Regions from separate parts of the Variovorax sp. YR566 genome, predicted to be linked through region 2. Evidence: riboswitches for the same ligand, from Rfam matches in the RefSeq annotation. Region 2 holds a riboswitch; the other holds the start of a gene.
What was found. A riboswitch is a leader RNA that binds a small molecule or an ion and turns the genes downstream of it on or off. The one in region 2 is predicted to bind glycine.
Positions count from the first base shown of each region.

Region 1: it holds a riboswitch for glycine, as region 2 does, so the genes downstream of both, gcvT (glycine cleavage system aminomethyltransferase GcvT) here and ACTG4X_RS05665 (D-amino acid dehydrogenase) in region 2, are expected to answer to the same signal.

Region 1 is NZ_CP197092.1:4,593,660-4,598,063, reverse strand. Features, by position in the region: partial or broken gene gcvP (aminomethyl-transferring glycine dehydrogenase) at 1-462, opposite strand, end outside; gene gcvH (glycine cleavage system protein GcvH) at 514-885, opposite strand; gene gcvT (glycine cleavage system aminomethyltransferase GcvT) at 945-2,117, opposite strand; glycine riboswitch at 2,163-2,275, opposite strand; glycine riboswitch at 2,288-2,378, opposite strand; gene ACTG4X_RS21650 (hypothetical protein) at 2,412-2,972, opposite strand; gene ACTG4X_RS21645 (L,D-transpeptidase Cds6 family protein) at 3,071-3,535, opposite strand; gene ACTG4X_RS21640 (TRAP transporter large permease) at 3,642-4,404, opposite strand, start outside.
Region 2 is NZ_CP197092.1:1,222,912-1,227,315, reverse strand. Features, by position in the region: gene rfbD (dTDP-4-dehydrorhamnose reductase) at 1-421, opposite strand, end outside; gene rfbB (dTDP-glucose 4,6-dehydratase) at 418-1,497, opposite strand; glycine riboswitch at 1,614-1,715, shown strand; glycine riboswitch at 1,719-1,835, shown strand; gene ACTG4X_RS05665 (D-amino acid dehydrogenase) at 1,928-3,247, shown strand; gene ACTG4X_RS05660 (hypothetical protein) at 3,226-4,404, opposite strand, start outside.

The DNA.
Region 1 (4,404 bases), 3.4 Mb from region 2:
CTCGTCGAGCATCGAGGCGTTGGCGATGGCCATGCCCGTGAGGTCGCACACCATCGTCTGGAAGTTGAGCAGGGCTTCCATGCGGCCCTGCGAGATTTCGGCCTGGTAGGGCGTGTAGGCGGTGTACCAGGCGGGGTTCTCGAGCACGTTGCGCAAGATGACGCCCGGCGTGTGCGTGCCGTAGTAGCCCTGGCCGATGAAGTTCTTGAACACCTTGTTCTTCGACGCCATCACCTTCAGCTCGGCCAGCGCATCGGCTTCGGTTGCCGGTGCGGGCAGGCGCATCGGCTTTGCGCGGCGGATGGCCGCGGGCACGATGCCGTCGATGAACTCCGCGCGCGTTTCCGAGCCGATCACCGGCAGCATGCGCGCCTCGTCCGCCGCATCGATGCCGATGTGGCGGGCGAGGAATTCTTCGGCGTTCTCTAGTTCTTGCAAAGAGGGAAGGGCGGGCGTCGGCATGGCGGTGAGGGCTCGGGGAGAAGAAGGAAGGTGGCTGAGGAACTCAGCGGATCAGGATTCGGCGGCGAACTTGTCGTAGGAGGCCGCGTCCAGCAGGGCGTCGAGCTGCGCGGGTTCGCTCAGCTTGACCTTGAAGAACCAGCCGGCGGCCAGCGGATCGCTGTTGGCGAGCGACGGGTCGGCGCGCAGCGCCTCGTTCACTTCGGTGATCTCGCCCGACACGGGCATGAACACGTCGGCCGCGGCCTTGACCGATTCGACGACGCCGGCAACTTCGCCTTGCGCAAAGGTCTTGCCGACTTCGGGCAGGTCGACGAACACCACGTCGCCCAGCGCGTCCTGCGCATGCACGGTGATGCCGACGGTGGCTGCGTCGCCTTCGGCCGACACCCATTCGTGGTCCTTGGTGTACTTGATGCTCATGGAAAAACTCCTCATGGAAAAAATGAATCGGGGTGCAGAGCCTAGCCTGTCGACCAGGCTCAGCCGCGGTAGTAGCGGGTGGGCACGAAAGGCATCGTCGAGACTTCCATCGGCACCGGCTTGCCGCGCACGATGGCCTGCACGCGCGTGCCCGGCTCGGCGAAGGCGGTGGCCACGTAGCCCATGGCGATGCAGCGGTCGGCCGTCGGGCCGAGCAGGCCGCTGGTGACGATGCCGATGTCATGGCCTTCGAAAGATTGCAGCACCGTGCCGTCGCGCACCGGAATGCGTTCGAGGGCGACGAGGCCCACGCGCTTGCGCTTCAGCGTGTCGTGGTCGGTGTGGCCGGCAGCGCCTGCGGCAGCGACGGCGAGCTGCGCGAGGATCTTTGCCGCGCCAGGAAAGCCGCCTTCGCGCGCGCCGCCCGTGCGGCGCACCTTCTGCATCGCCCAGTTGAGCGAGGCCTCGACAGGCGTGGTGGTGGTGTCGATGTCGTTGCCGTAGAGGCAAAGCCCGGCTTCGAGTCGCAGCGAATTGCGCGCGCCCAGGCCGATGGGCTTGACCTCGGGCTGGGCCAGCAGCAGGCGGGCCAGCGCCTCGGCGTCCTTGGCGGCCACCGAGATCTCGAAGCCGTCTTCGCCGGTGTAGCCGCTGCGGGTGACGAAGGCGGCAATGCCGCCGATCTGCACCGCACCGCCCGTCATGAACACGAAGCGCTCGATGCCGGGCGACAGCCGCGCCAGCGTGGCCGCGGCCTGCGGGCCCTGCAGCGCGAGCAGGGCGTGGTCGGGTAGGGGCTGCACTTGGCAGCGGCTGCCGATCTTCTGCTGGATGTGGGCGATGTCGGCCACCTTGCAGGCGCCGTTGACGATCACGAAGATCGAGCCGTTGCCTTCATTGAAGAACATCAGGTCGTCGAGGATGCCGCCTTCGTCGTTCAGCAGCAGGCCGTAGCGCTGCTTGCCGGCGGGCAGGTCGACCACGTCGACTGGCATCAGGGTTTCGAAGGCGGCCGCTGCATCGGGCCCGACTAGCCGGAGCTGGCCCATGTGCGAGATGTCGAACAGGCCGGCCGCATCGCGCGTGTGCTTGTGCTCGGCCATCAGGCCGGCGGGGTACTGCACCGGCATCGAATAGCCGGCAAAGGGCACCATGCGGGCACCGAGCTCCACGTGGAGGTCGTGCAGCGGCGTCTTGAGAAGTTCGGTAGCGGGGGCGGAAGAAGCAGCCACGGGGCACTCCAAAGGGGCAGACGAAATCCATGACGCAAGCCATGGGCCACCCCTGCTGTCCGCTTTACCTGAGAGATTCGCCCCACGATCGGGGTTTGCTCCTTCGGTGGGCCGATGGGCAGTTTTCACTGCAACGGCCTCTCTCCAGCAAGGAAACGCCGGAGTTCACCGGCGCCTTGTCAGTCCTTTTGCCTGAGCGTTCGGGAAACCCCTGCGCCTTCGGCGGCCCCGGCATGCGGGGCTCTCTCCTGACCTTGGCGAGTGTAGTGGATCGCGCGGGGCCGGGGTTTTGCGTCAGTGGATGATTTCGGCCGGCGGCAGCAGCTTGTCGATGCGCTCGCGCAGCGATTCGGCCCGCTCCACCCCGGCGGTTTTCTCGATCTCGGTGAGCATCAGCGCGGCGATGGTCAGCATCGCCTCGCGGTCGCGGGCCTCGCGCAGGGCGTCGCGCATCTGCAGCGCGAACTTCGGGTCGCGCCGCACGAACATGCGCTCGCAGATGTCGAACAGGAACATGCGCGTGGTGGCCAGCGAGCGCTTGCCGTCGAAGGTGTCGGCCGAGGTGGTGGCGACCTGGATCGGCTCGGCGGCGGCGATAGGCGCGGGCCGGGCGGGGGCTGCTACCGGTGCGGGCGCCGGTGCCGCAGCAGCAGCCTGCGGGGCCTGCAGGTAACCCCGCTGCACCAGCGCCTGGATCGCCTGTTCGGCTTCGACCCGGTTGGAGAACAGCGGACTGAAGTCGGTCAGCGAGCGCCGGCCATCGGCCATCAGCAGCAGGGCGCGCTCACGCTGGCTGAGCGTGCGCTGTCCGCCCTGGAGTTCGTCGCGCGCCTTGTCGGTCTTGGTGGGAAACATGGCAGCCACAGCTTTCGGGAATCGAGGGCTGCAGCATCGTTGCAAGTGGTGACATCTTCATGAACCGTTTGCCTTACAGGGGCAATCGCGGCTGGCCTTCAGCCCGCGCTTTCCTTGCGTATGAGCCACTGGTTGCCCACGCGCTGCAATTCCAGCGTCTTGCGGCTCTTCTCGCGCAGCTTGTCGGCGCTGTAGGTCTGTTGAAAGCTTGCGCTGGCCGCCTGCCCCTGGACGCTGATGACCAGGCTGTCGATGCTCACGCTGATGGTCGTCTTGTCGGTAATGCGCGCGCGGCGGTCCGCCTCCCAGGCCTTGCGGTCCTGGCCTCGGGGCGGCGTGAAGTCGGGTGCATAGGCGGCCAGGTAGCGCACCACGTCCCGGGCTGACCAGGCCGCGGCCCAGGCGCGCACGGCGGCTTCGACTTCGCGGATGCTGGAGGCGGGATCGGCCGGCGCTGCTGCCGATACGGGGGCTGGTGCCGCGGCGGGCGTTGCGGGCGGGGCGCTGAAGGCAGCCGGAGCCAGCAAGGCACCGCCCAGCAGGCAGCTCAGGAATCGATTCATGGCGCAGTCCCCTCCTTGTCGGTTGTCGGCCCTTGGCCCGTCGCCCGATTCTGGCAGTGAACATCCGCCGATTCACCGGGCCGATCAGGCCCCGGAGCCCGGGCCGCTACTTGAACCCGAGCACGTGCGGCAGCCACGTGCTCAGCGCGGGCACGAAGGTCAGGATGACCAGCACCGCCCCATGGGCCCAAAGGAACGGCACCAGCTCCTTCACCAGCGCCGACATCGGCACCTTCGACACGTTGCAGGTCACGAACAGCAGCCCGCCCACCGGCGGCGTGATCATGCCCAGCGTGAGGTTGAAGATCACGATCATCGCGAAGTGCACCGGGTCCACACCCAGCTTGATGGCCACCGGCGCGAGGATCGGCGCCAGCACCATCACGCCCGGCAGCGGCTCGATGAAGATGCCGAACAGCAGCAGGAACACGTTGACGATGATCAGGAACATCCACGGCGAGAGGTTCATGCTGATGAGCCATTCGGCCATCTGCTGCGGAATGCCCTCGATGGTCAGCACCCACGCGAACGAGGCCGACAGCCCGATGATGATCAGCACCGAAGCCGACAGCAGGGCAGAGCGCGAGAGGATGTCGGGCAGCATCTTCCACTCGAGCGTGCGGTAGACGAACTTGCCGCACACCAGCGCATAGAACACCGCCACTACCGAGGCCTCGGTCGGCGTGAACCAGCCGGCGCGCATGCCGCCCAGGATCACCACCGGCAGCAGGATCGCAGGAATCGCCTTCCAGGTCGTGACCAGGATCTCGCGCAGCGGAGGCGTTTGCCCATCGCCCTTGTAGTTGCGCTTTTTCGAGACGTAGAAGTTCACGACGCACATCGCCACCGCGATCAGGATGCCCGGCATG
Region 2 (4,404 bases):
GGGCCACCAGTTGCTCGCCTTCGAGCTTGGTGCGGCCGTACACGCTGAGCGGGCCGGTCGCGTCGTCTTCCTTCCAGGGCCTGGTGCCGCTGCCGTCGAAGACGTAGTCGGTCGAGTAGTGAACCATCAGCGCGCCGATCTGCTGCGCCGCCTCGGCCACGATTCCCGGGGAAGTGCCGTTGAGCTTGCGCGCAAAATCAGGTTCGCTCTCGGCCTTGTCGACGGCCGTGTGCGCCGCCGCATTGACGATCACGTCGGGGCGCACCTTCAAGACTGTCTCGGCCAGTTGCTCCGGCCGGCTGAAGTCAGCGTTGAAATCCGTGCTGTCAAAGTCGAGCGCGACCAGTTCACCCAGGGGCGCCAGGCTGCGCTGCAGCTCCCAGCCGACCTGTCCGCCCTTGCCCAGCAGCAGCAACTTCATGCCGCGGCCTTCGCAGGTGCTGCGTCGTATTGCTTCTCGACCCACTCGCGATACGCGCCGCTTTGCACATTGCGCACCCACTCACCATTGGCCAGGTACCACTGGACGGTCTTGCGGATGCCGGTGTCGAAGGTCTCGGCGGGCTTCCAGCCAAGCTCGGCCTCGAGCTTGCGCGCGTCGATGGCGTAGCGGCGGTCGTGGCCGGGGCGGTCGGTGACGTAGGTGATCTGTTCCTTGTAGGGCTTACCGTCGGCCCTGGGGCTCAGCTCGTCGAGCAACGCACACACGGTGTTGACGATCTCGATGTTGGGCTTCTCGTTCCAGCCGCCCACGTTGTAGGTCTCGCCCAGCTTGCCGCCTTCGAGCACGCGGCGGATGGCGCTGCAGTGGTCCTTCACGTAGAGCCAGTCGCGCACCTGCATGCCGTCGCCGTACACGGGCAGGCTCTTGCCGGCCAGTGCATTGACGATCATCAGCGGGATGAGCTTCTCGGGAAAGTGGAAGGGGCCGTAGTTGTTCGAGCAGTTGGTGGTCAGCACCGGCAGGCCGTAGGTGTGGTGCCAGGCGCGCACGAGGTGGTCGCTGGCGGCCTTGCTGGCCGAATACGGGCTGTTGGGCTCGTACTTGTTCTCTTCGGTGAAGGCCGGGTCGGTCTTGGAGAGCGAACCGTAGACCTCGTCGGTGGACACGTGCAGGAAGCGGAAGGCCGTCTTCTGCTCGGCCGGCAGCGCGCTCCAGTGGCCGCGCACGGATTCGAGCAGGCGGAAGGTGCCCAGCACGTTGGTCTGCACGAAGTCTTCGGGGCCGTGGATGGAGCGGTCCACGTGCGATTCGGCGGCGAAGTTCACAACTGCGCGCGGCTTGTGCTCGGCCAGCAGGCGATCGACCAAAGCGCTGTCGCCGATGTCGCCCTGCACGAAGATGTGCCTCGGGTTGTTCTTGAGCGACGCGAGGGTCTCGAGGTTGCCTGCGTAGGTCAGCTTGTCGAGGTTCACGACCGGCTCGTCGCCGTTGGCGATCCAGTCGAGTACGAAATTGGCGCCAATGAAGCCAGCGCCGCCGGTAACCAGGATCATGAAGTCCCCTGCTGATATATGGAACGATCGCCTTGCGGCAAATCAACAGGCGATTATCCCATTCGGCCAGAGGAGAGATATCAAAGGTTGGCGCCCGCGCAAGCCCCGCCTACAATCGCCCCACTGCAGGAGAGCGGGCCACCCCGGTGGCCCTACCGAAGGCGCAAACTCCCATAAACGCTCAGGTCGGTCCAAAACAAGGGACCTGTACTGCACCAACTGAAACGCCGTCTGGAGAGCCATCGCACCGCCCAACGTGGTCGTGATGCACCGAAGGAGCAAACCCTCTGCGGGCGCAGCGGGTGAATCTCTCAGGTACCGAGGACAGGGGGAGCGGCAACTTGGACAGCGGTCGTCCGGTTGCTTTGCTATTTATTCAATAGCACACCACGCCCGTCGTTCAAGCGCTGCAACCTCAAAGGTACTTGAAATGCGCGTGATCGTTCTTGGCGCCGGCCTGCTCGGCGTGACCTCGGCTTACTACCTCCAGCAACTCGGCCACGAAGTGACCGTGATCGACCGGCAGGCCACCCCGGCCGCCGAAACCAGCTTCGCCAACGGCGGGCAGATTTCCGTCAGCCATGCCGAGCCCTGGGCCAACCCAAGCGCACCGCTCAAGGTGCTGCAGTGGCTGGGCAAGGAAGATGCTCCGTTGCTCTTCCGCATCCGCGCCGACATGCGCCAGTGGCTCTGGGGCCTTCAGTTCCTGCGCGAATGCACATCGGCGCGCACCCGCCACAACATCGAGCAGATCGTGCGTCTCGGAACATACAGCCGCTCGATGTTGCAACAGTTGCGCCGCGACACCGGCCTGAACTACGACCAGCGCACGCAGGGCATCCTGCACTTCTACACGACGCAAAAAGAGTTCGACGGCGCCCTCGCGCCCGCCGAGCAGATGCGCGCCCTGGGCTGCGAACGCCAGGTCATCTCGGCCGATGAAGCCGTGAAGATCGAGCCCGCCCTCGCCCACATCCGCCCGAAGCTGGCCGGCGCCACCTACACGGCCGAGGACGAGTCCGGCGACGCCAACCGCTTCGCGCGCGAGCTCGTGGGCCTGGCCACCGCGGCGGGCGTCAAGTTCCTGATGAGCCACACCGTGACCGCGCTGCGCGAAGCCGGCGGCAGCATCGATCACGTCGAAGCCACCGACAGCGAAGGCCGCTTCCAGCGCATCCGCGGCGACGCCTTCGTGCTGGCGATGGGTTCGCTGAGCCCGCTGTATGCCGCCCCGCTGGGCATCCGCCTGCCGATCTACCCCGCCAAGGGCTATTCGGTGACGCTGCCCGTCAAGGACGCGACGAAAGCCCATCAGGTCTCGCTGACGGATGACGAATTCAAACTCGTGTTCTCGCGCTACACCTCGGAGTCGGGCGACCGCCTGCGCATCGCCGGCACAGCGGAGCTCAACGGCTACGACCGCGACCTCAACCGCGTGCGGTGCGAAGCCATCGTGCGCCGCGTCGAAGAGCTGTTCCCCGGTGCCGGCGACACCACGCAGGCCCAGTTCTGGACCGGCCTGCGCCCCGCGACGCCGAGCAACGTGCCGCTGATCGGCAAGACCAAGCTGCCGAACCTGTTCCTCAACACGGGCCACGGCACGCTCGGCTGGACGCATGCCTGCGGCTCGGGGAAGTCCATCGCGCGGATCGTGAGCGGGCTGGCGCCTGAGGTGGATTTCGCGTTCAGGGGTATCGCTCGCGCGAGCCGCACCGGTGCGGCTCGCGCTCACTCCACAAGCGCATCCTGAAGCGAGACGCTCGCAGCCTCACTGTCATTCGCCACGACCACTTCGGCCTTCAACAGCCGAAGTCCGAAGCCGAGGCAGCGGGCGTCGGCGCTTTCGGATATGTCGCAAGGCCGGTGGGCGCCGCTCACGACAAGCTCGACAGCCAGGAACGGCCTGGCGCGCAATTGCTGCACATCCAGATCGCAGGACAAGGTCAGTGAATCGCCCGCCCTGGCAGCCTGGCAAGCCCTGCCATTGATTTGGACCTCCAGTGCAACCCGCGCGCTCCCGCTCGGTTGATAGAGTGCACCCGCCACGCTAATTCGTAGCTGCCCGGTTGCAGGGAGCTTCGTGGTGTCGAGCACGAACAGCAAGGCAGCTTTCTCCCCCGAACTCCAAACACCCCAGACTTCCGGCTCGTGCCAGCCGGACAACAGCCCCCCCGCATAGGGGCTCCCGCGCCCGAACTGGACATCTTCGCCCAGCGCCACCTTCGGGCTCGAGCGCAGTCCCGCGGCGTCGAGCTGAAGGCCCCAGCGAAACCCGAATGCCCGATCCACCATGTCCGCGTTTGCAGCCGACATGACTGTGGAATAGCGCTTCCGGGGCATCAGAAAGAACGGCAGGCGCACTCGGCCGACGATGTCCCTCATCACAGGAAGGGAGGCAATTTCGCTTCCAACGGGAATCCAATCCGTACATCCATCTGGAAGATGCGCGGCGTTATTTCTATCTGGCTCGGCGAGCATTTCTTTTCGGCGACCAAAATACTCCGCTTCAGTTAATGCGCCCGATGAAATCCCTGCGAAGAATTCAATATTTTCGGCACAAAACATTGCGTAGATATTGGATTCGATTTTTATCGCGTTCGGTATGCGCCTCAACAGGTCGTCGAGCAGCACCGTATTTTCTTGATACGGATGAGGCTTGATTGCCAGGACGTCCACTTCAGCCGCGAGATCCGCAACCCTCTCAGCGACATCCGCTGGACGCACAAGTCGGCCATTGCTGACGAGGGCCAGGTCAACTTCCGTCTGCCCCAGAAAAACGCCCACCCTGGAATCGCGGCAAAGCAAGGCACCGTCGCCTCGCCGCGAGAACATCGCCTTCATTCCAATCGCTGCGCTTTGAAATGCCTCATCCGGAGTTTGGATTTTCGAAAGAATGCGGGAAATCCG